One region of the Aeromonas sp. Marseille-Q7275 genome, then DNA from elsewhere that is predicted to be linked to it. Evidence: riboswitches for the same ligand, from Rfam matches in the RefSeq annotation. Region 1 holds a riboswitch; each other region holds the start of a gene.
What was found. Region 1 has a riboswitch for cyclic di-GMP ahead of ACWPWQ_RS00020 (PKD domain-containing protein). Riboswitches for the same ligand answer to the same signal wherever they lie in the genome.
Positions count from the first base shown of each region.

Region 2: another riboswitch for cyclic di-GMP. It lies ahead of ACWPWQ_RS17020 (glycosyl hydrolase family 18 protein); the one in region 1 lies ahead of ACWPWQ_RS00020 (PKD domain-containing protein).
Region 3: another riboswitch for cyclic di-GMP. It lies ahead of gbpA (N-acetylglucosamine-binding protein GbpA); the one in region 1 lies ahead of ACWPWQ_RS00020 (PKD domain-containing protein).

Region 1 covers NZ_CBCPLW010000001.1:6,885-16,461, forward strand. Annotated here, with positions in the region: gene ACWPWQ_RS00015 (glycosyl hydrolase family 18 protein) at 1-1,006, shown strand, start outside; cyclic di-GMP riboswitch class I at 1,335-1,420, shown strand; gene ACWPWQ_RS00020 (PKD domain-containing protein) at 1,797-4,475, shown strand; gene ACWPWQ_RS00025 (M66 family metalloprotease) at 4,664-7,030, shown strand; gene ACWPWQ_RS00030 (putative RNA methyltransferase) at 7,120-7,920, opposite strand; gene crp (cAMP-activated global transcriptional regulator CRP) at 8,043-8,681, opposite strand; gene ACWPWQ_RS00040 (OsmC family protein) at 9,055-9,459, shown strand; gene ACWPWQ_RS00045 (hypothetical protein) at 9,508-9,577, shown strand, end outside.
Region 2 covers NZ_CBCPLW010000020.1:3,821-13,397, reverse strand. Annotated here, with positions in the region: gene ACWPWQ_RS17025 (ExeM/NucH family extracellular endonuclease) at 1-1,476, opposite strand, end outside; cyclic di-GMP riboswitch class I at 1,771-1,854, shown strand; gene ACWPWQ_RS17020 (glycosyl hydrolase family 18 protein) at 1,968-5,003, shown strand; gene ACWPWQ_RS17015 (tetratricopeptide repeat protein) at 5,344-6,579, opposite strand; gene ACWPWQ_RS17010 (energy transducer TonB) at 6,591-7,226, opposite strand; gene ACWPWQ_RS17005 (ExbD/TolR family protein) at 7,243-7,650, opposite strand; gene ACWPWQ_RS17000 (MotA/TolQ/ExbB proton channel family protein) at 7,718-8,245, opposite strand; gene ACWPWQ_RS16995 (MotA/TolQ/ExbB proton channel family protein) at 8,256-9,577, opposite strand, start outside.
Region 3 covers NZ_CBCPLW010000024.1:60,548-70,124, reverse strand. Annotated here, with positions in the region: gene ACWPWQ_RS18705 (sulfate ABC transporter substrate-binding protein) at 1-154, shown strand, start outside; gene ACWPWQ_RS18700 (RBBP9/YdeN family alpha/beta hydrolase) at 194-769, shown strand; gene cysT (sulfate ABC transporter permease subunit CysT) at 1,049-1,888, shown strand; gene cysW (sulfate ABC transporter permease subunit CysW) at 1,885-2,778, shown strand; gene ACWPWQ_RS18685 (sulfate/molybdate ABC transporter ATP-binding protein) at 2,853-3,920, shown strand; gene cbl (HTH-type transcriptional regulator Cbl) at 4,037-4,984, shown strand; gene ACWPWQ_RS18675 (cytochrome b) at 5,071-5,601, opposite strand; gene gbpA (N-acetylglucosamine-binding protein GbpA) at 5,702-7,126, opposite strand; cyclic di-GMP riboswitch class I at 7,192-7,277, opposite strand; gene ACWPWQ_RS18665 (methyl-accepting chemotaxis protein) at 7,540-9,225, opposite strand; gene ACWPWQ_RS18660 (M3 family metallopeptidase) at 9,519-9,577, shown strand, end outside.

The sequences.
Region 1 (9,577 bases):
CCAGCTCGGCGGCCTGTTCGCCTGGGAGATAGACGCGGACAACGGCGACATCCTCAACGCCATGCACGAGGGGCTGGGCCACGGCGAGGGTACGCTGCCGCCGGTCAACAAGCCGCCGGTAGCCAATGCCGGCAGCGATCTGAGCGTCACAGGCCCGGCCGAGGTGACCCTCAACGGCAGCGCCTCCCACGATCCGGAAAGCGGTGCGCTGACCTACAGCTGGAAGCAGGTCTCCGGGCCCCAGGCCAGCCTGCTGGACGCCACCCTGGCCAAGGCCCGGGTGGTGCTGGACGCCGCCACTACCGACATCAATCTGGTGTTCGAGCTGACCGTGACCGACGATCAGGGGCTCTCGGCCAAGGATCAGGTGGTGGTGACCAACAAGGCGCCGCAGCCGAACCTGCCCCCCGTGGTCAGCGTACCGACCAGTGCCACCGTCGACTCCGGCAAGCAGGTGACCATCAAGGCCACGGCGTCCGATCCGAACGGTGATGCCCTGAGCTACCAGTGGACAGTGCCAGCGGGGCTCACCGCCACCGGCCAGGACAGCGCGACCCTGGTGGTCACGGGCCCGAGCGTCACCAGCGACACTCTCTATGATCTGAGCCTGGTGGTGACCGACGGGGCGCTCGATGCCAGTGCCAGCACCCGCCTGACCGTCAAGCCAGCCAGTACAGGTGGCGGCTGTGAGGCAACCGATCCGGATGCGGCCAACTGGCCAGCCTGGAACGCCAGCACCGTCTACAACGCCGATACCAAGGTGAGCCACAACCAGCTGGTGTGGCAGGCCAAGTACTGGACCCAGGGCAACGAGCCAAGCCAGAGCGCCGATCAGTGGAAACTGGTGAGCCAGGTGCAGCTCGGCTGGAATGCCGCTGTGGCCTACAACGCCGGTGATCTCACCAACCACAACGGTCGCAAGTGGAAGGCCCAGTACTGGACCAAGGGCGATGAGCCCGGCAAGGCTGCCGTCTGGGTGGATCAGGGGGCTGCCAGCTGCAACTGATGATCATAAGGAGTGGGGTCTTGGCCCCACTCCTTTTTCCTGTGGCGTTTCGCGGGCTGACCTCGGCCTGGGGCGGATAAACCGCCAGCCATGGCCATCGGCGTCAGTCTTTGCTAGGGAATTAATCATTTCACCCAAAGTTGAAAAAATATTTTCACCTTGAAAACGCTTTCAATGGAGTGAGTTGGATGGTTGACATCCGCTCTCACGCCGAGCTTAACCCTGCCTTCGGGGGCATTTCCTGATAGAACACCCAGTCAGGATCCCGCTCTGCCATTTGCAGTGACTGCGGCTATGGAGAATAATCGCGGCGCACTACTGATTAATTTGTGTATAAGGGCAAACCGGTTGAAAGGCCGGGACGCAAAGCTTCCGGTCTAAGGATCCATGATCTAGGACAGCGGGGCCGCCACAGGTCGTTTCGATCCTCTGCCAAGGGGAGATCTTGCACCATCTGCTGGTTACGTCGTCCTTATCGTATTGACTAATAACGAAAAAGGATTATTCGCCATGCAAAGTCCACCCCTTCTTACTGCCGACCTGTCTGGTTGGCTCCCTGCTTGCCTTCCCCCTTCATGTCGCCGCGCCAGGCACACCCCGCCTCGGCTGGGGTGAAACCCGCTTCGCCATCACCGGGCTCAGCCCGCCCGCTCACGCCCTGCCGCTCAGGGTGATCGCCGTCAGTGGCGGCAGGAGAAGGGGGTCGAACCCTGTGCTCATGTCAAGGCAACAACAACGACGCCCCTGCCACCGACGCAGGCGCCAAAAATAGGGACATCACGGAATGCAGATGAAAAAAAACAAGGTAAATCTGGCGATGCAGGGGGGCATGCTCGCCCTGCTGGCCGCAGGGGCGGTGCCGCAGGCGCTGGCCCAGCAGAGCAGTACCACCGGGGAGTTTCGCAAGGACAACAGTGAGCCCAGGATTTACAGTCAGGAGGGCATGGTCAACAACTTTGCCCAGCAGTTGCCGCTCGGCGCGACCTTTGCCCCCTTGCTGACGGCCTGGGACGTGGAGGATGGGGACATCACAGCCCGCCTCACTCAGGTGAGCGGGGTCAATACCCAGGTACCGGGCAGCTATGTGGCCCAGTACCAGGTCAAGGACGATGGCCTGCCTGACGTGGATGGCTTCAAGGGCTGGGGCGGCAGCACCGTCACCTTCTCGCTGCCGGTGACAGTCTACGATCCGGCCGAGGGGATCCCGGCGCGGGCCATCCCTTTTGGCGAGCTATGGGATGAGGGCACCGTCGTCCAGACCAACCTCTACCTGCCCATCGGCGGCTCCCTGAGCCGCGACTTTCGTGTCGAGGCCGGGGAGTTGCCTCTCATTGGCGACGAGCTCACTCTCACCGCCTTCCGGCTGCAAGAGGGTCACTGGGGCGGCAACAACCGCCAGTTCGCCATTCTGGTGATCGACAATGAGGATGAGACAGTCGTCTATGACGGCGCCGCCACTTTCAGCGGTGGTCGCATGATCCCAGCCACCCCAGTCACCATCAAGAAGGCACGGGACTACAGCTTCACTCTCAGCTATCTGGCAGGGGCCGACCAACAAGGGTTTCGCAAGAACGAGGCAGGCCAGCTCTGGCTGGTAGCCGAGGGAGAACAGCGCCAGTCACTCTATCCCTATGCCCAGGTACTGCCGGACCCCGCTAACAAGCTGGCCTACGATCCCGGCCTGAGCCGCCCGCTCAAGGAGAAGCTGCTGAGCAGCGCAGGGGGCGAGGAGGTGCTCCATGTCCGTAAGCTGGCCGGTGGCGAGACGCTCAGTTATGCCATCGCCGACCCGGTATTGGCGACCCTCCAGGTATTACCGGCGCAAGGTCAGGATCGGTTGGTGCTCTCCGGCCTCGCCCAGGGGGAGACCAACCTGGAGATCCGCGCCGGCGGCGAGCTGGTGGATCTCGTTCGCCTGATAGTCACTGTGCCCAAGGAGCTGAGCCTCTCCTACAGCTACATCGCCTTCCCCGGCGAGACCAAGACTCACCTGTGGGATGACGGTGCCCTGATCCAGAACGAGATAGCCCGCCGCTACGCCCCCTACAACCTCAGCCTGAAGTGGGTGGACAACGGGGTGTTGGTGCACGAGTGGGACAAGGATGGCGATGGCGAGTCCTACGAGGCGGATCGCGCTGAGCGGGAGGCCCCCTTCGATGAGGGTTGGATCCCGGATCGGGAACAGGTTTTCTCCAACCTCTATGTACTCCGCGCCTACAAGGATCCAGCGCGGGCTTGCTCCGGCTCGGGCGGCGGCTCTTCCACCGGCATCGGGGCACTGGACGCACCGCCCCGCGAAGGACACCGCGCGGCCTGCCCTGGCAACGCCACCGAGTTTGGCCAGGCGATGACCCTGGCACATGAGCTGGGCCACAACCTGGGTCTGTGGCACATGAGTAACACAGACACCAACGGCAGCGGCAACCTCATGTATGTCGGCCGCAAGGAAGGGGTCTTCTTCGCCCCCCAGTGGCGCACCATGCACCAGACCCTTGAGGCCAGAATAGCGGCCGGTGATGCGGGGGTCAGCGAGGCGAGTGGTGAGCCTGAGTCGCCTCCGCCAGCTACCAACCAGCCCCCCCTGGCCAACGCCGGTGGCGATATGCGTACCACGGGCCCGGCCGAGCTGGTGCTCGACGGTGCCGCCTCCCGGGATCCGGAGAACGGTGCCCTGCGCTATCAATGGCGCCAGGTCGGCGGTCCGCAGGCCTCCCTGAGGGATGCGGAGCAGGCACGAGCCAGGCTGAGTCTGGGCACTGTCGCCCAGGATACCCAGCTGACGTTCGAGCTGACCGTCACCGATGAGCAGGGACTGGCGGGCGTGGACCGCGTGGTGGTGACCCATCAGGCACCACCGCCCAACCAGCCACCCGTGCTGACCGCGCTGGCTCCCGCCTCGGTGCAGTCGGGCATGCAGGTGAGCTTCACCGCCAGCGCCACCGACCCCGATGGGGATGCGCTCAGCTACCAGTGGACGGTACCGGCCGGTCTGACCGCCAGCGGCCAGAGCAGCAAGACCCTGGTGGTGACAGGCCCGAACGTGGTGGCCAGCACGGATTACGATCTGACTGTCACCGTGACCGATGGCGCCCAGGATGCCCAGGGCCAGACCCGGCTCACCGTCACCCCGGCAAGCGGCGGTGAATGCAGTGCCACCGATCCGGACGCGGCCTACTGGCCAGCCTGGAGCGCCAGCACCGTCTACAACACCGATACCAAAGTGAGCCACCACCAGCTGGTCTGGCAGGCCAGGTACTGGACTCAGGGCAACGAGCCGAGCCAGACGGCGGATCAGTGGAAGCTGGTGAGCCAGGTGCAGCTCGGCTGGCATGCCGCCGTGGCCTACAGCGCCGGTGAGCTTGCCAACCACAAGGGACGCAAGTGGCAGGCCCGCTACTGGACCAAGGGCAACGAGCCCGGCAAGCACGATGTCTGGCTGGATCAGGGTGCCGCCAGCTGCAACCTATGACCATCAGGAAGGGGGCCCCGGGGCCCCACTCCTTTTTCCACTCCTGTTTCAGCCTGCGGTGATGCCGCTGCGCGGCAACCAGAACCGAGGCTCAGGTCGGGTGGTAGGACCTGGCCCCCGACGCCCATTTTGTATTGATTCCTGCAACAGGGCATGTGGACATGCCCACCACAACGAGAACCATAACAATGACAAAAACACAGTTAGCCAGCCTCATCATGGCCGCTCTGGCGAGCGGCCCCCTGTTGGCTGCCGTTCAGGCTCCCACCTCCTTGCCCTTCAATACCCAACCACCGACCAACGATCTGCAAGGATCCCTGGCGGCGCAGGTTCAATTCGCCCAGAGCCAGATCTTACCGGCCCATGTCGCCGAAGGGGACAGCCAGCCCAGGCTGACCGCCTTGCGCAAGAGCCTGCTGCTGGTCAGGCTGCTGCAAGCCGAGGCCGGCGTGCCCATGACGGTGACGGCGCGAGATGGCGCTGGGCAGACCCTAGGGACGCTCGGCCTCAACCCGCCCGAGCAGCTGCCGAAGACGGCCTATTACCTCGATGGTTCGCCGGAAGAGGGGGTCGACTTCACCCCGGCGGCGGGAACCACCAATGTCATCAGCAGCAGTGCCGAGCTGGCCCGGCTGGATGATGCCACGGCGAGCTTGCTGCGGGATCGCCTGGGACAGCATGCCCTGGTGGAGGTGAAGACCGCCGATGGCCGATGGGTCAGGGATATTTATATGCCGGAGGGGATCGCCCTGGAAGGCAAGATGGTGCGTGCGAGTTCCAATGCCGGTTACAACTCGACGGTGCGCTACAGCGGCCGCCAGGTGACGCTCTCCCGCGGTCAGACCCTGCAGTTCAAGTTCGTCGGGGGTCAGTGGATCCGTGACGGGGAGCTCGAGAACAACGGTATCCGCTATGCGACCGACGCCTGGAGCGTGGTGCTGCCGGCGGAGTGGATCCGGCCAGGCCTGAGTCTGCAGTTCAATCAGGGAAGCCTCGGCGGCGAGCTCACGGATCTCGCCATCGGTGCCCCGAGCGAGCTGCTCATCCACACCATAGACCTTGGCATGCTGACCACCCCCCGGGATCAGTTTGCCTTCGCCAGGGATCCCGAAGCCCATCGCGAGTACTTCCAGACGGTGCCGACCAGCCGGCTGATCGTCAGCCAGTATGCTCCCCTGTCGCTGCCGGAGGTGATGCTGCCAAACGGCACCCTGCTCACCGACTTCGATCCCGGTCAGGGGGGCTGGCACGAGGGCACCATGCGCCAGCGCATCGGCAAGGAGCTGATCTCCCACGGGATAGACAATGCGAACTACGGCATCAACAGCACGGCCGGCGAGGGGGAGAGCAGCCATCCCTATGTGGTGGCCCAGCTGGCGGCCCATAACAGCCGTGGCAAGTACGCCAACGGCATCCAGGTGCACGGCGGGTCGGGCGGGGGCGGCATAGTCACCCTCGATAGCTCCCTTGGCAACGAGTTCAGCCACGAGGTGGGCCACAACTATGGTCTCGGCCACTATGTCGGCGGCTTCCAGGGCTCGGTGCACCGCAGCGCCGAGGCGGTCAATTCGAGCTGGGGCTGGGACGGGGATCGCAATCGCTTCATTCCCAACTTCGGCGTCAGCCGCAGCGGCCAGAGTGCCTGTCTCGACAGCCAGTGCCAGCCGCCTTTCGAGGGCCACCCGTTCGGTTTCGATGCCATGGCGGGCGGCTCGCCCTTCTCCGGCTTCAACCGCTTCACCCTCTACACCCCGAACTCGGCCGCCATCATCCAGCGCTTCCTCGAGAGCAAGGCGGTGTTCGATGCCGCTTCCCCGACCGGATTCAGCAAGTGGGATGCCGCCACCGCCACCATGGTGCCCTACCAGCACAGGGTGGAGCAGCTGGAGCAGATAAATGCGCCCATCAAGGATCTGGGCGAGGCGACGCTGGCGGCCCTGCTGGCGGAGTATGATCTGGTCAAGGTAGCCATGTGGGACGGCAACTGGACGCGCAACATCCAGGCGCCCCCTGCCGCCGCCGGGAATGCGGGGCGCATCCTGACCGTGGAGCACGGCGCCGGCTACAACAGCATCCTCTTCATCAACGGCCAGCAGATCACCGTCTCCCGTGGTTTCAAGAAGAGCTACACCTCGGACGGCAGCCGCTGGCACGAAGGGCCTGTGGTGGATACTCGGGTGGCACGCAAGCCGCAGGCATTCGGGGTGCCGGTGACGACCCTGGTGGGCTATTACGATCCTCGCGGGCTGTTGCCGAGCTACCTCTATCCGGCCCTGCACGGCGCTTACGGCTTCGGCTATGAGGATGACGGCGAGCGGATCGGGGCGGGGGATTGCCAGCTGCAGGTGGAGACCCGGGAGGGCTTGCTGCACTTCCGGCTGGCCAATCACCGGCTCAATGCCGGCGTGATGAACAAGTTCCATGTCAATGTGCCCACGGCCAGCGAGCCACGGGGCGCCGCCGTGATCTGCGCCGCCGGGACCCAGGTTCAGAGGGCCATCTCGGCGCCGGCAGTGGATCTCTCCTTCACCGTCAACGGGCGCCCGCTCGAGTAAGGGGGTTGCGCCTTCATTGCCGGGGGAGAGCACATCGCCATTGGCGAAGAAGCAAAAAAAGGCCCGTATGGGCCTTTTTTTCATGGAAATCAGAGGGGTTTTTGCCACAGGCTCAACAGCAGATCCTGTTCAAGCTCGTCAGGCCCCTGGTGGGTGAAGGCGTGACGCTGCTCACCGCCAGCACGCCAGCCGAGGCGACTGGTTTCCAGCACATGGGCGCGCAGAGCCTGATCCATGGTCATGGAGAACTGGCAGCGTTGCCGCTCAACGGGGACTAGCCCGGCCAGTGCTGGCCAGCTGAGGGGGTGCTCCATGCTCACCGGGTTGAGGCTGATCCTCAACTGCCACTGGTGGCGCGGGCCGGGTTGCAGGTGGAGCAGGTAGCCGCTCGGGGTCAGCAGGCTGACCAGCAGCTCTGTCTTGATCTTGAGGTCGTTGACCAGCAGTACCTGGGCGGAGCCGGCCAGCAGCGGTGCCTTGGCCGGATCGGCGATGACGAAATGGCCGTCGGGTTGTGCCTTGTTGGCGGCGAAGATGGCGTTCTTGGCCAGATCGAAGCCGCCAAATTGCCAGCCCGGCAGGCGCTCTGCCAGGGCGCGGCAGTAGTACCCCTCACCACAGCCGAGGTGGATCAGCTCGCGCTCGCCGAGTGGCGCCAGCAGGGCCGCCATGGCCTCCACCAGGGGCAGCTGGTGTCCCTGCTCCAGGAAACGGCGCTTGGCACGCAGCAGGGCCCGGCTGTCGCTGTCCTTGGGATCCTTCTTGCCCGGGATGAGATCCAGATAACCTTCCGGGGCCGGATCGAAATGGTGCTTGTTGTCGCAATAGACCCCGCGGGAGGCTTCATGAAGATGCAGGGGGCTGCGGCACAGGGGACATTGAAGATGCATACACACTCGCTTGGTTGAGGCCGGGGAAGGGCGTGCGGGATTATAGGGGAGGAGATCAGAAAAGGCTGCCGTGGCAGCCTTTTTTATCCAACGGCCCTGTGCTGAGCCGTCGGGGAACCCGGTCAGCGGGTGCCAAACACCACTATGGTCTTGCCGTGGGCCGAGATGAGCTCCTGCTCTTCCAGCATCTTGAGGATGCGGCCGACGGTTTCGCGGGAGCAGCCGACGATCTGGCCTATCTCCTGGCGGGTGATCTTGATCTGCATGCCATCCGGATGGGTCATGGCGTCCGGCTGCTTGGCCAGGTTCAGCAGGGTCTGGGCAATCCGGCCGGTCACGTCCAGGAAGGCGAGGTTGCCGACCTTCTGGCTGGTGTGCTGCAGGCGCTTGGCCATCTGGCCGGAGAGGCGCAGCAAGATGTCCGGGTTGACCTGGATCAGCTGGCGGAACTTCTTGTAGGAGATCTCGGCGACTTCACAGGCGCCTTTGGCACGTACCCAGGCGGAACGCTCCGGATTCTCGTTCTCTTCGAACATCCCCATCTCGCCCAGGAAATCCCCCTGATTCAGGTAGGAGAGGATCATCTCCTTGCCCTCGTCATCCTTGATCAGGACGGCGACTGTACCCTTGACGATGTAGTAGAGGGTTTCCGCTTTTTCACCGGCGTGAATAAGGGTGCTCTTGGCGGGATACTTATGAATGTGGCAATGCGACAAGAACCACTCCAGGGTGGGATCGCTTTGCGGTTTGCCAATGATCATGAGACTTCCTCTGTAGTGTCATTTTTATGGACTGTGCGTCCAGGCAAGTTGCCAAGCTTGCCATTCCTTAGTCTTTGGTCGCAGTAGAATAAGAGCCTTTGTCTGTGCTGACAAGGCTTTGGGACTTTGGTGTCCATCTGTGTGCATCGATCTGCTGCGCCATCCGGGCCATTCTAGGCAAGAAGGGGGGAAGATATGTTGATTTCGATCTATTTCCTTCAGGGTCTGCCGCGGTTTCGGAACAAGTCCCGGCGCCGGGGCGAGGCGGTCATGAAACCAGGGGTGGCGCAACGTGACGGGGCATGTGCCACTCGACCCCTGCTTGAGGTATGCTATGGGCGTCAGAACCGTCGTCATTGAGAGGAAATGTGAGATGAAAGCCAAGGTCAGCTGGGTTGAAGGCATGAAGTTTGTGGGCGAGAGCGAGTCCGGTCATCAGGTGACGCTGGACGGCGCCAACCCGGGCGAAGGTGCCAGCCCGATGGAGATGATCCTGCTGGCCGTCGGTGGGTGCAGCTCCATCGACGTGGTCTCCATTCTGGAGAAGGCGCGCCAGTCCGTGACCGCCTGTCATGTGGAGCTGGCAGGGGAGCGTGCCGACTCAGTGCCCCGGGTGTTCGAGAAGATCCATCTCAAGTTCGTCGTGACCGGCAAGGGGCTGGCCGAGAAACAGGTTGCCCGCGCGGTCGACTTGTCGATGGAGAAGTATTGTTCCGTTTCCCTGATGTTGGAAAAAGCGGTAGAAATTACCCATAGTTATCAAATCGTTGAAGCTTGATTGTTGTAGTTTGTCCCGTCGATAACGCCATGACATAAGGAAAGTGCGATGAAAAAGATAATGATGTTGCTTCCCCTGTTCGGGCTGGCTGCCTGCAGCATGCCGCAGCCGACCCAGT
Region 2 (9,577 bases), on a different contig from region 1:
GGGGGCGTCGCTGCCCGCCACGGTGAAGCGCTGCACCAGGGAGTCCCGCTGACCGGCGCTTTTGGCGACGCCACCCGCGGTGTAGCGCTGCTCAGGCAGGCGGATAACCTCGGCATCCCCGCTCGGAGCGAGCAGGGCGGGGCGATAGATCATGGCCACCATGATGGCGTCGCCGCCGAAGAAGCGCTCCTCGGTGAGCAGGGCCTTGGGCAGGGTGACGAAGGCGTAGTGCTTGTTCGCCTCTTTCTGGCGGGCGTTGAGGCTCTCCACCAGATCGTGGAGGGCGGCGTGCTCGTCGAAGCCGTTGTTCTCCATCTCCATCAGGCCGAGCAGATCGGCGTCCATCTCGGCGATGGCGTTGACTATCTTGGCGCGCTGCAACTGGAACTCCTCCAGGCTCTTGGCGCCGCGGTTGCAGCCCTTGGCGCTGTCCGCATCCGCCTGATCCGCGCAGAGCACGTTGAGGGCGCCCCCCACGCTGGAGTGGCTGGTGAAGTAGTTGAGCACGTTGAAGCTGCCGATCCGCAGGTCGCTGCCATGAGCGCGGGCCGGAGCACCCTGGCGATCGTTCTCGTCGGTGCGCAGCAGATCCCCCGCGGTGATGCGCTGATCCTTGGGCACGATCAGGCGGTACTCGTCATAGCTGTAGCCCACCATGGCCTCCAGGTTGACCGGGGCATCGCCGATGCGCAGATAGCCCTGCTCCGGCTCCCAGGCCGGCAGCCAGGGGAGCTTGCCGTTGGCGGCCTTGAAGTCCGACTCGAGGAAGACGCGGTTGCCGGCGTTGGCCTCGGCCAGCGCCACGGCTTCTGGGCTGCCTGCCACATGGAGCTGGGTCGGCTTCATCAGCGGGGCGCCGTGGGCGAGCACCAGGTTGTTGCGCCTGGCGGCGTAGTCGTAGCTGAAGTTGCGGCTTATCTTGAGCTCGCTGCCCTCATCGAGGCGCACCCGCATCCCCTCGTGACGCTCCAGGGCCCGGGCCAGGGTCTCCCCTTCCAGTACCCGCAGCGCCGTGGCGGCCGGGGCTGCGCCCTGGGCCAGCACCGCCAGGCGCGGCGTGCTGCCGTCAACCAGTGGCTTGAGCTGGGTGTGGCCGTAGAACTCCTCGACCCTGGCCTCCAGACAGACCAGGGCCCCCGGCTGGATGTCCGGGTACTTGCTGGCGAACTGCTTGTCGTTGAGGTAGACGAAGATGCCGTCCGACGTCTCGGGGTTGCCGTCCCCCTGCAGATCCTGCAGGTAGAAGCCTCTGTTCAGGCTCTCGCCGAGGGCGGAGACCAGGGCCTTGACCTTGACAGTCCCGGGGCTTTCAAACAGATCGCCCGGGACGAGGGGGCTCTTGTCGCCGCTGCCCTGGATAGCGGGGATGGGGGTGAGGGCGCTGTCGGCCGGGCAGCTGAAGCCGGCGGCATGGAGAGACGGGGACGCGAGGGCGAGCCCCACGGCCAGGGACAGCAGGGTAGGTCTTCCTTTCATGGGTATTCCTTTTTTATTTTTGCCAGTGTTTCCATAGCCTTGGCGCTTTGGCCAAGGGCGCGCATTGTCACATTTCTGGCAGCTCTGACCAGTGAGGCAACGCACATTATGGGGAGACAAAAGAGGCTGAGTCCGTTTTTTTGACGTGGCTAACAGATTGATATTAATGACTTAATGGTTAGTTGGCCGATTGAGGGGAAGTGTGAGTCGGCCGGCATTCACATATTTTCCTTAGAGAATAAAGATTGAGCGGTTGCCACTTGCTTCCTATACTCGAGCCGTTCCTCACGGAACCCAGGCAAAGGGCAAACCGGCAGTGATGCCGGGACGCAAAGCCTCCGATCTGCCCCAAGCGGGCCAGACAGCGGGGTTACCCAGGGTGACTTGAGGGTTTGTGGCCCGTCCATGGCCTGTTGTCGCTCCCTTGTTCCCTGTTGCGATTGCGCTTTTCCCGGTCTTAAAAGCCAAGACAAAACAAGGATGATAACAATATGCAACAGATCTTGAGGCCCTGCAGGCTCGCCATGCTGGTTGCCCTTGCGGCCGTCCCTGCCTGGGCGCAGGCCGCCTATCCCGCCTATCAGGCCGGCACCGCCTACAAGGCTGGCGACATCGTCAGCAACGCAGGCGCCCTCTATGAATGCAAGGAATTCCCTTACTCCGGCTGGTGCGGCGCGTCGCCTTACCACTACGAACCCGGTGTCGGCGCCGTCTGGGCCGATGCCTGGAAGCTGTATGGCGGCGAGGTGCCGCCGCCGGCCCTGGTGGTCGCCATCGGCTCCCCCGCCGTGGGTAGCAGCGTCAGCGAAGGGGCCAGCCTGGCCCTGGCGGTGACCCTGAGCGGCCCGGTCACGGCGCTCGCCCGGGTGGAATACCTGATCGACGGCACCCTGGTCGCCACGGCCACGGCTTCCCCCTGGAGTGCCAGCTGGTCTGCCGCCGGTGTGGGCAATCACGCCCTCAAGGCACGGGCGCTGGATAAAGACGGCAAGGTGCTGAGCGAGGCGGATTCGAGCTTCCAGGTCGCCGCCGTGGTGGCGCCAGAGGCGCCCAAGGTGAGCATCGCCAGCCCCGCCGCCGGGGCCAGGGTGACCCTGGGCCGCGCCCTCACCGTGACCGGCAATGTCACCGACGCCAATGACGACGTCGCCAAGGTCGAGCTCTTCGTGAATGGCCAGAAGGTGGGCGAGGATAGCAGCGCCCCCTGGCAACTGAGCTGGACGCCCCAGAACAAGGGGCTGACCGGCCTCAAGCTGGTGGCGACCGACAAGGCAAATCTCTCCGGCGAGTCGGCCCTGGTGGACGTCCAGGTGGAAGAGGCGGCGCTGCCCCCCACCGGCGGCAACCTCTCCTGCGACGTGCGCCAGATCTACCGCGCCGACGGCAGCGAGTGCATGGGGGATGACCATGGCCGCCGCGTCATCGGTTACTTCACCTCCTGGCGCACCGGCAAGAACGGTCTGCCCGCCTACCTGGTGGGCGACATCCCCTGGGACAAGATCACCCACATCAACTACGCCTTCGCGGCGGTGGACGAGCAGAGCCACACCATCAAGGTGGATGACGCCGCCACCAAGCTGACCTGGAACGGAGTGCCGGGCGCCGAGATGGATCCCGAGTTCGCCTATCAGGGCCACTTCAACCTGCTGTCGAAGTACAAGAAGCAGTACCCGGACGTGAAGACCCTCATCTCCGTGGGGGGCTGGGCCGATACCCGCGGCTTCTACGCCGCCACCACCAAGGGCGACTGCTCGGTCAACACCGCCGGCATCAACGCCTTCGCCGACTCGGCGGTGGGCTTCATCCGCCAGTACGGCTTCGATGGGGTGGACATCGACTACGAGTACCCCACCTCCATGAAGGATGCGGGCAACCCCAACGACTTCCCGCTCTCCAACCAGTGTCGCGGCAAGCTGTTTGCGAACTATGAAGTGCTGATGAAGACCCTGCGCAACAAGCTCGACAGCGCCGGGACCGAGGACGGTCGCAAGTACATGCTGACCATAGCCTCGCCGGCCTCGGCCTACCTGCTGCGCGGCATGGAAAACTTCCAGGTCACCCAGTACCTCGACTACGTCAACCTGATGACCTATGACTTCCACGGTGCCTGGAACCACTTCGTCGGCCACAACGCCGCCCTGTTCGACAACAAGGCGGATCCCGAGCTGTCCCAGTGGGGTGTCTACACCCAGGTCCAGTTTGGCGGCATCGGCTATCTCAACTCCGCCTGGGCGGCCCACTACTTCCGCGGCGCCCTGGCGGCGGGCAAGATCAACATAGGGGTGCCTTACTACACCCGTGGCTGGCAGGGGGTCACCGGTGGCACCCACGGCCTGGGGGGCAAGGCGGCGCTGCCGAGCCAGAGCGATTGCCAGCCGGGCACTGGTGGCAGCACCATCCCCTGCGGCAACGGGGCGGTCGGTATCGACAACATCTGGCATGATCTGGACAAGAACGGCAAGGAGATAGGCGGTGGCGCCGTGCCCATGTGGCATGCCAAGAACCTGGAGCACGCGGCCAGCCTCGGCATCACCACACTGCCGAGCTACGGCCAGGCCTGGGGTCTGGATCCCAACAACCCGGCCCACGTGATGCAAGGCCAGTATGTGCGTTACTACGACGACAAGGCCCATGCGCCCTGGCTGTGGAACGAGCAGAAGAAGGTGTTCCTCTCCACCGAAGATGAAGAGTCCATGGGTCACAAGCTCGACTACATAGTCAAGCGCGGCCTGGGGGGCGTCATGTTCTGGGAGATGGCGGGAGACTATGACTTCGACGCCGCGAAGAACGAGTACGTGATGGGCAGTACCCTCACCAGCCTCGCCTACGAGAAGTTCAGCAAGGCCGACAAGGCGGCCCTGAAGCAGAACGATCTGCCGGCCCCGGCCGCCCAGCTCGACATCGGCGTGAGCCTCTCCGGCTTCAAGGAAGGGGACTCCAACTACCCGATCAACCCGACCCTCAAGCTCACTAACAAGTCGACCCAGACCATACCGGGCGGCACTCGCATCGAGTTCCTGATGCCCACCTCCACCTCGGACACCATCACCGACCAGAGCGGCATGGGGCTGAAAGTGGTGGAGAGCGGCGGCAACCAGAACTCCGACGGCATCGCCAATGAGAAGGACTTCCACAAGGTGGCCCTGACGCTGCCGGCCTGGAAGGCCTGGGCGCCGGGCACCGAGGTGGAAGTGGCCATGACCTACTACCTGCCGGCCGCCGGCGTGCCGAGCGGCATGCGCCTGATTGCCGGCAGCCAGACCATAGGCCTGAAGTCCGACTTCCCGGCCCTGGCCGAGGCGGTACTGGGCAGCAGTGGCGGTGACGGCGGCAGCGGTGGCACCAGCTGCACCAGCCAGAACGTCAACCCGGCGGACTACAATGCCTATCCGACCTGGCCGCGCGGGGATCACGCCAATGGCAACGACCGCATGACCAACGGCAAGGCGGTGTGGCAGGCCAACTGGTGGACCAGCAGCGAGCCCAAGGCGGGTGACGGCAGCTGGAAGCTGGTGTGCAACTATTGAGTTGTCCCGGTTGCAGTACCAGCAGCGAGCTCAGAGCGGGCGATGGCGGCTGGAAGCTGGTGTGCAACTACTGAGTTGTCCCGGTTGCTGAAGCTGGTATGCAGCGACAGATAATCGGTTGAGGGGTTAACCCCGCGTCAACCCAATGACCCAATCCGGAGCCCAGGCTCCGGATTTTTTTGCGCCTTATACAAGGAAGGGAGCTCGTGACAATCGGGGGAGGGGACCATAAAAAAGACCGCTCCGAAGAGCGGCCAATTGCCACCAGGCAAGCTGCGGGGCTGACCCCCTTGTGGATGGGCAGTCGCCATGGACGGATGCCTGCCCATGGCGTGCCGGTTTATTGAGTGACGGCGCCGCCCTGTTGCTCCTTCAGGAAGCTGATCCAGGGGGAGGCGCGACCACTGACGTTGCCATTCTGGGCGGCCTGGGTGAAGGCGCTCAGCGCCTCCTTGGGTTTCTGCTGCTCGAAGTAGGCGACCCCGGTCAGGAACTTCAGATCCGCCCGCTGCTCGCCGCTGGCATTGGCGGCGGGCTTGGCGGCCAGGGCGACCAGATCCTTGTAGCGTTTGCTCTGGATCATCATGCGCGCCATCTTCAGCTGCAGCTCGGCACTGGGGGCCAGCTGATAGGACTTGGCCAGGGTGTCGATGGCAGGATCCAGCTCCTTGGCCTGATGCCAGTAGTTGGCGAGCGTCTTGTAGTTGGCCGCGCTGCTCTCGATGGTCCCCTCCTTCATCGCCTTCTCCATCACGCGGGCGGCGCGGTGGGGAATGCCGGCGAAGGCCAGGTAGTTGGCGAGCCGCTGCAACTCGGCCGCCTCGGTCAGCATGCCGAGGTTGTAGGCGCCTTCCAGCGCCGCCAGGGCCTTGGCATCGTTGCCCGCCTGCATGTGCATGGCCGAGAGCTGGGTCCAGTACTTCTTCTTCTCCGGGTACTTGTCCACCAGGGCGGTCAGCACCTCGGTGGCCGGCTTGTACTGTTTCAGCTCGTAGTGGGCCGCCATCTTCAGCAGATACCAGGACTCCGGCGCCTTGCCCGCGGAGAGCTTGATCGCCTGATCCACCGCCGGTATGGCCTCCCGGTACTGCTTGAGCTGCACATGGGCGTTGGCCAGGGTGATGTAGGCGTGCGGGGTCGGCTTCTCGTCCTTGCTAAGGTTCGCAAACCACTCCTTCATGGTGCTGATGGAGCCCTTGAAGTTCCCCTCCGCCATATAGAGCTGGGCCAGGTTGTAGCGCACCTGCTGGGCCACCGGCTGCGGCAGGCCGCCGGTGGCGATGGCATCGGCGAAGTATCTGGTCGCCTGACTGTATTTTTCCTGCTGGGCGGCCACGAAGCCCAGGGTCTGCAAAATGACCCCCTTGTCGTAGACCCGCTCGCCTGCACCGGACAGCGCCTCCTGCAGCTTGGCATTGGCCTCGCCGTATTTCTTCTCGGTGATCAACGCCTGGGCCTTGTTGACCGCGCGGTAGGCGCGGTCAGACAGGGCGGGCTGCTCGGCGGCCCAGCCGGCGGTACTGAGCAGTACCGCCATGGCCACCGGGGCGAGGATCAGGGTATGTAACTTTTTCATCGCCACCTTCCTTAGTTGACCGCGAACTCGATCTCTTGCTGCATGCGGCTTGCCTGGGGCTTGCCGTCCACCATGGCCGGCTTGAAGGTCCACTTGGCAATGGTCTTGCGCGCCTCCTTGCCGAGGTCGTAGCTGCGGGGCTCTTCCTTGACGATCCGGATGTTGCTGACGGTGCCGCGCTCGGTGACGGTGAACTCCACCAGTACCTTGCCGGAGGCGAGACCGGCCAGCGCCGCCTTGCGGGGCATCATGGGCTCGAACGTCGCCATGGGCATGGCGCCGTTGTTGCCGCCCATGCCGCCACCACCGCCGCCGGTGCTGTAGGCACCCAGGGCGTTGCCGCCGCCGATGTTGACCGGGATGTCGAGCTTGGGCATGTCCATGGGGGCACTGTCCATCTTGGGCCTGTTCGTGCTCGCCACCTCCATCTCGGGTGGGGGCGGCGGGCGGTTCGGGGGCGGCGGTTTGGGCAGTTCCTGTTGTTTCTCTTGCAGGGTCTCCTGGGGCTTGAGGCGAATGAAGTCAGTCATGGTGACGTCTTCTCTCTCCGTCAGCTCCCGGTGATCCGGTGTGATGAGCTTGTTCATTCCCAGAAACAGGAAGAACACCACCACACAGGAGACAGCTATCGCTATCAGGTATCTCATGGTGCTCGCTCCGGCATCAGCTGCTCTTGCTCGCCGCGATGGAGATGTTCTGGACACCGGCCATGCGGATCTGATCCATGACCTGGACCACCAGCCCGGAACGGGACTCGGTATCGGCCTGGATCACCACGGCGCTCTCCGGGTTCTCCGCCCGCAGCCGCTCGATGTTGGCACGCACGGCGCCCACCTCGACGACCCGTTTGTCGACCCAGACCTGGCCGTTCTCGCGGACCGCGACCATGATGTTCCCCTTCTTCACCGTCTCGGCCGTGCTGGCGCTCGGGCGGTTGATCTCCACGCCGGACTCCTTGACGAACGAGGTGGTGACGATGAAGAAGATCAGCATGATGAACACTATGTCCAGCATGGGGGTCAGATCGATGGCCGCCTCATCGGCACCGCTGTCGCTGTGACGTTTTCTCATGGCAAAAAACTCCTTGCTTGTTCTGTGCCCCGGCGGGCCTGGGCCTGCCGGGGATGTGCATCCTGCATCAGCCGTGTTTCAGGTTGTCTTCCAGCTTCTGCACCGCCAACTTGGCCTTGTGATCGAGCTGGTTGACAAAAAACAGGCCGGAAAGGGCGGCAATCATGCCTGCCATGGTCGGTACCGTCGCCTTGGAGATCCCCGAGGCCATGGCCCTGGGGGAACCCGTGCCCGTGATGGCCAGGGTGTCGAACACCTGCACCATGCCCACCACTGTGCCGAGCAGCCCCATCAGCGGACAGAGGGCGATCAGCACCTTGATGACCGGCATCCCCTTGTCCACCGCCATGGCGACCCGGGAGACCAGCTCGCGCCGGATCTGCCTGGCAGACCAGGAGAGGTGATCGCTGCGGGCCAGCCAGGTCGCCTTGGTCTGCTTCACCTGTTTGGGATAGACCGCCATGAAGTAGAACCAGCGCTCCAGCAGCAGGGCCCACATCATCAGGGTCAGGAAGAACAGGGCGACCAGTACGTCGCCCCCCAATCCCAGAAACCGGCGGACCGACTCGACTTCTTCAATCAACCAGAACCACATGGGTGACTCCTTAGGCTGCGGCTTTGGCGGCGTGCAGACGTTCCTGATAACGGGCTACGAAACCGGCGCTCTGCTCTTCCAGGACCTGGATGAGACGACGGCTCTGGGTCTGCACTATGGTGTAGAGGAACAGCATGGGCACGGCGACCACCAGACCCTGCATGGTGGTGACCAGGGCCTCGGAGATGCCGCCCGCCATCAGCTTGGGATCCCCGGTACCGAACAGGGTAATGGCCTGGAAGGTGGCTATCATCCCCACTACGGTACCCAGCAGACCCAGCAGCGGCGCGACCGAGGCGATCAGCTTGATGATGCTGATGCCCTTCTCGAACTTGGGCACGTTGCGCAGGATGATCTCGTCGAGCTTGGATTCCAGATCCTCTATGTTGTCACCACGGTGGGACTGATAGGCCCCCAGCATCTCGCCGATGGGGTTGCCCTTGATGATCTGCTCGGATTTCAGCTGCTTGCGCATGGACGAGCCGATCAACGACAGGCGGATACCGCAGAAGATGGCCAGCAGGGTGCCGAGCACGCCGAGCACCATGATGACGTAACCCACTTCACCCCCCTGATCGATCCGCTCCTTGAGAGTCGGTGACTGCACCAGCAGGGAGAGGATCACCCCGCGGGACGGGTCGATGAAGATGGGCTCGACGGTACCGTTGCCCTGTTCAAACTCGGCGATCGGCTCCAGCACGCTCTTCTCCGGTTGACGGGAGAGTTGCTCGAACTTGCCGGTCTCCGGCACAAAGGTGAGGTACTTGCCCTCGGAGACGGTGTTGAACTCGCCTATCTGGGTCACCGTCTTCTCGGCCTGGTTGCCCTCGCCGTAGACCACGGTGGCCGGGATCTGGCTCACCTTGCCGCCATCGACCATGCGGCCGAGGGTGGTGGTCCAGAAGGCGGTCAGATCGTCGCTGGAGGGGAGCTCCTTGCTCTCCGCCAGGCGGGTCAGCAGGGCCGTCTGCTCAGGGTGTTCGACCCGGCGGGCGGAGGCGTTGAAGATCCCCTTGAACTCGCCGGCGAACTGGCGCAGCACGCCGAACATCTCGCCCATGTTGCCGGAGCGCTGGCGCAGGGTCTCGGTCAGCTCGGTGAGCTGCTTGTCGTGGGCATCGAAGGTGGCCTTGAGCTGCTCGCCCTTGGCGGTCTCGGCGGCCAGCTCCGCCTTGGCCTTGACCAGCAGGGCCCCTTGCTCGTTCTTGTCAGCCAGGAAGCGGGCCTCCCGCTCCTTGTTGAGCTGGGATTCGCTGGTGCTGGCGGCCTTGACCTGGCTCAGCAGGGCATTGAGATCCACCGGTTTCTCGGCGGCGGTCACCGGCAGGGTGA
Region 3 (9,577 bases), on a different contig from region 1:
GAGCAACCCGGCGATCCTCAAGGAGACATCGGCCCAGTTCCCGCAGCTGGCGCTCTTTACCGTCAAGGATCTGGAAGGGGATTGGGACAAGGCACAGAAGAAGCACTTCGCCCAAGGCGGGCTGTTCGACCAGATTTACCAACCGGGCCGCTAACGGTGACGGGTCCCTGTGACAACAGATAGGAGCACCATGATGAACAAGATCCTTCTGGTTCCCGGTCTGCATAACAGTGGGCCGGATCACTGGCAGAGTCGCTGGCACCAGCAATTTCCCCAGTGGCAGCGGATGCTGGGTCTGCCCTGGGACAAGCCCGACCTCACGGTCTGGAGCGCCAAGCTGGCGAGCAAGCTCAGAAGCCGCCGCAGCCGGGTCCACCTGGTGGCCCACTCCTTCGGCGCTTTGACGGCGATTGCCGCCGCCCGGCTGCAACCGGACAAGGTCTCCTCCATCCTGATAGTGGCACCTGCGGATCCGGCCCGCTTCGGCATCCCGGACGAGGCGCTGGCGGGCTCCATCAAGGTGTCCGCCCAGCTTGTCGCCAGCCGCAACGACCCCTGGATGAGCTTCGAACGTGCCGAGTATTGGAGTCGCCAGTGGCAGGTGCCGCTGTTCGATGCCGGCGAGGTGGGCCACATCAATGCCCAGTCCGGTCATGGGGAGTGGAGTCAGGGGCTCAACCTGCTGAACACCCTTCATCACAGGGCCGAGATGGTGGTGGATCCCGCCTCGACCGAATGGGGCAGGCGGGCTGCCCTCAGCTTCCGCTGACCCTCTGCCCATATGACAAGGAGAGTTCCCGCAAGATATCAGACAGGCTCGCCACCCTGATCCCATAGTGACTGTCTCCACAGTTCAGGTTTCACCGCTCCGTTTGTTAGGTCTTTTATTTATATAAAAGACCTTTTTTTCTATTTATCGCTCTAAAGGCCCTGGTTTGCCGTTGTTAGATAAAAAGGTGCTTAGCAAAGGCGTTATTGGTGTTTGTTGTCACTGGCAGTCGTGAGCAGAATCAGCGTATCGAAAGTTTTTATAACAAACGGATGTGTTATGCGATTAAGTTCTTATTCCGTCCTCCCTGGTCTGGGGCCGACCCTGGGCTTCAGTCTGCTCTACCTGAGCATACTGGTGCTGTTGCCCCTCTCGGCGCTGGTGTTGTTCGCGGTCAACAACCTGACGGCCACCGAGTTCTGGCAGGTGATAGGCTCCCCCCGGGTGCTCGCCTCCTTTCGCCTCAGCTTCGGGGCCGCCTTTGTCGCCGCCCTGCTCAACAGCCTGTTTGGGCTGATCCTGGCCTGGGTGCTGGTGCGTTACAGCTTCCCCGGTCGCCGCCTGGTGGATGCGCTCATCGACCTGCCGTTCGCCATGCCGACCGCGGTTTCCGGCATTGCCCTGTGCGCCATCTTCGCGCCCAACGGCTGGATAGGTCAGTGGGTTGCCCCCTTTGGCATCGAGCTCGCCTACAACCCCATAGGGGTGGTGATCGCCCTCACCTTCATCGGGTTGCCGTTTGTGGTGCGCACCCTGCAGCCCGTGCTGCGGGAGGCGGAGACCGAACAGGAGGAGGCCGCCGCCAGCCTTGGCGCCAATCGCTGGCAGACCTTCGCGCGAGTGTTGTGGCCTACCCTGATCCCGGCGCTGCTCACCGGCTTCGCCCTGGCGTTTGCCCGCGGGGTAGGGGAGTACGGCTCCGTCATCTTTATCGCCGGAAATTTGCCGATGGTGTCGGAAATCGCGCCGCTGATGATCATGAGCCACCTGGAGGAGTATGACTATGCCGGTGCCTCGGCCATCGCCTCCGTCATGCTGCTGATCTCGTTTGTTTTGCTGTTGATCATCAACAAGTTGCAGGCCTGGAGCTGGGCACGCATCGGAGGAAGCCGGATATGAACGCATCCAACGCAAGCCTGGATCTGGCCCTCGATGGGGCGCCTGCCACTCAGGTACGCCAGCCTGCCGTGACCCGTGAGCCCGCCTGGGTGAAGTGGCTGCTGATCAGCGTCGGGCTGGGCTGGTTCGCCGCCCTGCTGTTGCTGCCGCTGGCCACCGTCTTTATCCAGGCCCTGAGCCCGGGCCTCGCCTTCTTCTGGCATGCCATCAGCGAGCCGGATGCCCTGAGCGCCCTCGGCCTGACCGCCCTGGTGACCCTCTGCTCCGTGCCCCTCAATCTGCTGTTCGGGCTGGCGGCCGCCTGGGCCATAGCCCGCTTCCGCTTCCCGGGCCGGCAACTGCTCATCACCCTCATCGATCTGCCGTTCTCGGTCTCCCCGGTGATAGCGGGCCTGATGTTCGTGCTGATGTTCGGCAGCCGCGGCTGGTTCGGCGACTGGCTGAGCGAGCACGACATCAAGATCATCTTCGCCACCCCGGGGATCATATTGGCGACCACCTTCATTACCGTGCCCTTCGTGGTGCGCGAGCTGCTGCCCCAGATGGAGGCCCGTGGGCCGGAAGAGGAGGAAGCCGCCATCATGCTGGGGGCGAGCGGCCTGCAGATGTTCTGGCGGGTCACCCTGCCCGGCATCCGCTGGAGCCTGATGTATGGTCTGCTGCTCTGTACCGCCCGGGCGGTGGGGGAGTTCGGCGCCGTCTCCGTGGTCTCCGGCCACATTCGCGGCCAGACCAATACCCTGCCGCTGCACATCGAGATCCTCTACAACGAGTACCAGACCGGTGCCGCCTTCGCGGTGGCGAGCCTGCTGGCCCTGTTCGGGATCTTCACCCTGCTGGGGGAGACCCTGCTGGCCCGGCTGCGCACTCAGCCCACCCAGTCCCATTGATATGGCCTGGTCTGCCTGCTGGCAGGCCAGCCCGGATAACCATGAATCCGGTTTAACGGTTTAGAGAGGCAGCCATGAGCATTCAGGTACAAGGACTCAACAAGCACTTCAATCAGTACGCGGCCCTGGCCGACATCAACCTCGATTTTCACGACGGCGAGCTGGTCGCCCTGCTCGGCCCCTCCGGTTGCGGCAAGACCACGCTGCTGCGGATCATCGCCGGGCTGGAGCAGGCCGACTCTGGCAACGTCATCATCCGCGGCGAGGATGCCTCGGATCTCCACGTGCGCGAGCGCAACGTCGGCTTCGTGTTCCAGCACTATGCCCTGTTCAGGCACATGACGGTGTTCGAGAACGTGGCGTTTGGCTTGCGGGTCAAGCCGCGTTCCGATCGGCCGAATGAAGCCAGCATCCGCGCCCGGGTCAAGGAGCTGCTGGATCTGGTGCAGCTCAGCCACGTGGCCGAGCGCTATCCGACCCAGCTCTCCGGTGGCCAGCGCCAGCGGGTCGCCTTGGCGCGCGCCCTGGCGGTGCAGCCCAAGGTGCTACTGCTGGACGAACCGTTCGGCGCCCTCGACGCTCAGGTGCGCAAGGAGCTGCGCCGCTGGCTGCGGGAGCTGCACGACGAGCTGCACGTCACCAGCCTGTTCGTGACCCACGATCAGGAGGAGGCGCTGGAGGTGGCGGATAGGGTGGTGCTGATGAACGCAGGCCGGGTCGAGCAGATCGGCACCCCGGCCGAGGTCTATGACCAGCCCGCCACCGCCTTCGTGCACAGCTTCCTCGGCAGCGTGAACCTGTTCCGCGGCCGGGTGGCCGGGCAGGGGCTTGGCATAGGTGAGCAGCAGCTGGGCGGCCCCATCAGCTCCCAGCTGGCACAGGGCAGTGCGGCCATCGCCTATGTGCGCCCCCACGAGCTGGAGATATTGCCGGCGGATGCACCGGGTGGCATCAGCGCCACCATCACCCGTCTGCTGCCCATGGGGCCGCGGATCCGGGTGGAGTTGCGCGGGGATGGCGAGACCAGGGGGGCTCACTACGAGGCCGAGCTGAGCAAGGAGGCCGCCCGTGCCTTCGCCCCCGGCCAGGGGGTGCGTCTGGTGGCCCGACATGCGCAGCTCTATCCCGACTACCAGATTTGAGGGCGAGCGCCCAAGACGAGACTCTTTTCAGGCTTGCAGCCGGACTCTGATCCGGCCATCCAATAACAAGAGGACGGTGGCAGCATCCACCGCCACTCAGCGCAGGAGGCGATGAGGTGAATTTTCAGCAATTACGCATTATCCGGGAAGCGGCGCGGCGGGATTACAACCTGACCGAGGTGGCCAATGCCCTCTTTACCTCCCAGTCCGGGGTCAGCCGCCATATCCGCGAGCTGGAGGAGGAGCTGGGGCTCGCGCTCTTCATCCGTTACGGCAAGCGGCTGCTCGGCATGACGGAGCCGGGCAAGGAGCTGCTGGTGATCGCCGAGCGCATCCTGGGGGACGCCGACAATATCCGCAAACTGGCCAGCACCTTCGCCAACCGGGATTCGGGGCGGCTGCTGGTAGCGACCACTCACACCCAGGCGCGCTATGCCCTGCCCCGTGTGGTGAAGGCGTTTCGCGAGCAGTTCCCCCTGGTGCAACTGGAGCTGCGCCAGGGCAGCCCGGAGGAGATAGTGCGGCTGGTGCAGACCGGCGAGGTGGACATCGGCATCAGCAGCGAGCAGCTCGACAAGAGCGAAGGGGTGGTCGCGTTTCCCTACTACCGCTGGCACCACAACATAGTGGTGCCGGAGCAGCACCCCCTCACCGCCGAGCGGGAGCTCACCCTGGCGGCCCTGGCCCACTGGCCCATAGTGACCTATCAGGCGGGCCTGACGGGGCGGGTGCGGGTGGATGAGGCCTTCGCCGAGGCGGGGATATATCCGCAGATCCTGCTGACCGCCCAGGACTCCGACGTCATCAAGACCTATGTCGAGCTGGAGATGGGGGTGGGCATACTGGCGGACATGGCGTTCGATCCCCAGCGGGACAAGGGGCTGGTGCAGCTCGACGGCAGCCGGCTGTTTGCGCCCCACACCGCCTGGATCGGCCTCAAGCAGGGGCAGTTCCAGCACAACTTCACCTGGCAGTTCATCCAGCTCTGCAACCCCGAGCTGGCGCTGGCGGAGATCCAGGCCAGGGCCATGAGCAACGAGCCCCTGCTCGACTACCAGATCTGAATGGGGCGCATGGTCTGAAAAAGCAGGGAGCCCTTGGCTCCCTGCTTGCTTATTCGACGCTTCAGCCAGAGAGCCTCGCTCATTGGTTAGCGCTCGCTCTGGGGACCCAGCATGCGATACAGGGTGCGATCCCCCTTGATCCTGTGATGGTAGAGGGCGGCGGCCACGTGCAGCAGGACCAGCGCAGCCAGCGCCAGGCAGCCGAGGCGATGGACGCCAAAGAAGAAGGCGTTGATCTCCGGTGAGCCGATCGGGTTGGCGACCGGGTAGAGCCAGAACAGGGAGTAGCCCTGCTCCAGCATCAGGAAGCCGCTCAGCAGCACCACAAACATCAGGCCGTAGAGCAGGGCGTGCGCCAGCCTGGCGGCGGGATGGTGAGGCTGGGTCTGATCTTCGGGCAGGGGCGCGCGCCAGTGCCGCCAGCCCCAGCGCAGCAGGAAGAGCGGGGTGATCAGGGTCGCCATCGACATGTTCAACACCGACAGAAACTGAAACAGCCTGGGGTGGCTGTCGATCACCAGGTGCATCAGGTAGCCCGCCAGGGTGGCGTAGAGGATGACGGCGGCCATCAGCCAGTGCAGCAGGCGGCTCAGGGGGTCATAGTAGTCTTTCGTCATGGGATTTTTCCGACTGGGGCCTAGGGTGCAGAGAGGCACCGTGAGCCCGGATGACAGGCACAAAAAAGAGGCCGCTCGGGCCTCTTCTGCTTGCGGGGGATCAGTTCACCAGGGTCCAGGCATCCTGCCAGTTGGTGCCCACGCCGGGCTCATACTGGGTCGCCGTGCTGGTCCAGATGGTGCACCAGCCGCTGTAGGGGTAGGGTTTGCACTGGTAGATCTTGCCATCTTTCGGCTGCAGCACCTTGGTGCCTGCTGCATAGGATTTGAGTCCCTCCGGGAAGCTGTACTGGTAGTCACCGCCGCTGGCGGGATCCTTGAACATCAGGTCCAGGGTCTGCTGCAGGGGGGCACCGCCCGCCTTCGGCTTGCCCTCGATCACCAGCTGGTGGTGGCCGGCGCTCAGACCGCCGACCGCCATGGTGAAGCTCTGGCTGCTGTCCTTGATGTCGGCGCCGGTCTGGCCCTTGGCGGCGCCGCCATGGTCATACAGGGTGTTGGTGACCGCGAGATCCCCCTCGGCCGTGACGGTGAAGTTGAGGGTGACCTTGCCGTTGTCGAGCAGGTATTCGCTCTCCAGTCCGCTTACGCTGATGCTGTTGCCCACCGGGGGTTGCTGCTGCTCGAGCTGGACCTCGACCCGCTGCAGGTTGCTGCCCGCCTTCAGGTAGACGGGGTTCTGGCCGTAGACCGGGTTGAACTGGCCATCGGTGCCCTGCTGGCCTGCGCGGATCTGGCTCTGCTCGGCGTTGATCCTGGCGGCCAGATCGTGGGCCCAGTTGTTCTTCTGACCCTGCTCGGCGGAGCCTATGGTCAGCACTGTCTGCAGATCGGTGCGCTCGCCGTTGGCGTCGAATACCCGGGTCTTGGCCTTGTCGCCGACCACCAGATCGGTGGAGGGGTAGATGGTCCCGCCCTGGCTCCAGGTCAGCGGCGGCTGGGTGCCGCCATCGAACTGGGCGTCGATGAGGTTGTAGAAGCTGTTGGCTGTATCGCCCACCTCCCAGACCCCGAGGATGACCTGGTAGCCGGTGCGCGCCGGCAGGGTGCACTGATGGGTGACCTGCTTGGGCGGTTGCACCATGCCCCCGTCGATGACGCAGAACGGATTGAGATCGAAGGAGTCCCTGGTCAGGGGCTGGTTCGGGTTCCACTCCTGCTTGGTGAGGTAGTAGCGCCAGTTGCGGGTCACGTGGTTGGCGGTGAAGGTCCAGCCGATGGCGAAGGGCCCGGCCTGCACCTGGCGCTTGGTCCAGCGATCGCTGGTCTGGACATCGAGTTCACCGAATTGCGGATGCCCGGCCGAGGCGATCTGGCCGTCGGCGGGGCCGCCATCGGGGAAGCCGGACGGCGCCTCCAGGCTCTGGGGCTCCCATTGAATGGCGCCACACTGGCTGTTGCCGCCGGTCTTGCACAGATAGTTGCGCCCTTCCGGCTGGCTGATGTAACCGTGGGCGAGCACGCCGCCGCTGGCCAGCAGCGCCAGCGCCGCGGCCACATGATTGAGTTGAATTTTTGCTGCCATACATTCCTCTGTTCGGTGATGTGGGCAGTCAAGTTGGCAGGGGAATTCCCCGTGACACACCTGGGTGTGGCAACCCCGCTATCCTGGACGACATGTCTTTAGACCGGAGGCTTTGCGTCCTGGCCTTTCAACCAGTTTGCCAAATGACTACATAAAGGGTCAGGGTGCCGCCCTTGAGGACGGCGCCACCATGATGGCTTCTTTTGATTAAATTATTAAGTGTAAATCTTTACAGCTTGACCTCATCGGAGTAGAGCAAACACTTAACACTCTGTTTTTAAAATTATATTTAATTCATCAAGTTGGGTTTTGCTTCGCCAGCTCTGTCAAAAGATGCAAAATCGCGACATTTTTCATCAATGAAAAAATCCCCTGCCGGCGAGGCCGGCAGGGGATGGGACTGTGTCAGACGGTCAGTGGTGCGGGTACTGGTCTGTGCGGCGGGTGGACGAGGGGCGCAGGGCCTGACCGGGCGCCAGATCCCGGGGGAGGCCATTGCCGAGCCTGAACACCGCCAGCCGCTCGTCCAGGCTGCGCGACAGTCCGGCCAGCAGCTCGCTCTCCTGGGCCAGCTGGGAGGCGGCCTGGGACATCTCGAGCGCCGAGTCGTTGATGCCGTTGACGTTGCGGTTCATGTCTTCCGCCACCATGCTCTGCTGCTCCGCCGCCGTGGCGATCTGGGTCGCCATGTCGCTCACGTGCTGGATGTGGTTGACGATGAGGGAGAGATCCTGCCCCGCCTTCTCGGACTGGCCGACGCTGCTCTCCGCCAGCTTGCGGCTGGCATCCATGGCGCTGGCGGCGGTCACCGCCCGCTGCTGCAACTGGGTGATGGTGCTCTGGATCTCCTCGGTGGAGTGGCGGGTGCGGCTGGCCAGCTGGCGCACCTCGTCGGCCACCACGGCGAAGCCGCGACCCTGCTCGCCGGCCCGGGCCGCCTCTATGGCGGCGTTGAGGGCCAGCAGATTGGTCTGATCCGAGATGGCGCTGATGACGGCGGTCACCTCCCCTATCTGCATCACCCCCTCCTTGAGTCGATTGACCTGATGGGTAGCCTGCTCCACCTCGGTGGCGAGCGCCTGGATGCCGTGCACGCTGGCGTGGACGTCTTCGTTGCCGAGCCCGGCCTCGCTGGTGGCGTCCCGGGTGTCGCGGGCCGTATTCTCGGCGTGGCCCGCCACATCCGAGATGGTGGCGCTCATCTCGTTCATGGCGGTGGCGAGCTGGGCCAGCTGATCCCGCTGGCTGTTGACCGCCTGGTTGGTCTGCTCGGCGGAGGCGGCGATGCGCAGGGCGGCATCCGCCACGTTGCGGGCTCCCTGGCTGGCTTCCAGCAGGGCGCGGCGAATGGCGTCCAGCCCCTGATTGGTGCTGGTGGCGACGGCCCCCAGCTCATCCTTGCCATGCACCGGGATGCTCACCACCAGATCCCCGGCCGCCACCTGGGCCATGGCCCCCTTGATCTCGGCGAGCGGCCTGACGATGGATCGGCTGATGGCCACTCCAAGCCACCCCATCAGCAGGATCACCAGCAGGGTGGCCCCTCCCATCAGCTCATACTGGGACCAGATGGTGGCCTCAATGTCCTGCAGCAGCACGCCCGATCCCAGGATCCAGCCCCAGGGCTGGTAGCCGGCCACCAGGGACATCTTCTGGGCCGCCTCACCGGAGGGGGAGAGCCACTGGTACTCCAGGCGGCCCTGATGGCCGCCCTTGCCGAGATCCACCATGCGCTGCCAGTGGGATTCGGCGGGCGTTCCGCCCATCTGCTGGCCGACCAGCTCGGGCTTGGCAGGGTGCACCACCACGTGGCGATCCTCGTCCAGCACGAACAGATAGTTGTCCCCATCGAAGCGCATGCTGTCGAGCATGGCCTTGGCTTGTGCCTGGGCCTCTGGGGCGGGCAGGGTGGCGGCCAGGGTCTGGATCCGGCTCATGGCGAGATCCAGCACCGCCTGCAATCTGGCTTCCCGCTCACTCATCAGGTTGCGATGCAGGGCACTGGCGGAGATGAGCAGCAGTGCGATGAAGCCGACCAGCGCCACCGAGAGCAGCAGCATCAGTTTGCGACTCACGGCGATATCACCGAGCTTGAACATAGTCTTTTCCTTCTTTCCCGTGCGGATCTGGTGAGGGCCAGTCAGCTGGCTGGCCTTGATTGTTTTGCGTTTAACATTTATTTAACTTTCAAGAGGTTGTGATGGTTGATTGCCAATTGAGTGTGTTGGCAACCAGTATAGCCAGCAGACAGAAACCCTCGCTTTTGGTAGCGTGGTCTGGCGCATCCCGGCGCACCATTTGCCGGCTCTATTTGCAGGAAGTGTGAATGAGTTGGCATTTCACCAAAAAGGAGTGGGCGCCCCCGTGGCCGCCCCATAACAAGAGGGAATTTATGAGTTCCATTGCCAGGAATTACTTGAACCAGCTCAACGCCGACTACCTGCGAGTACA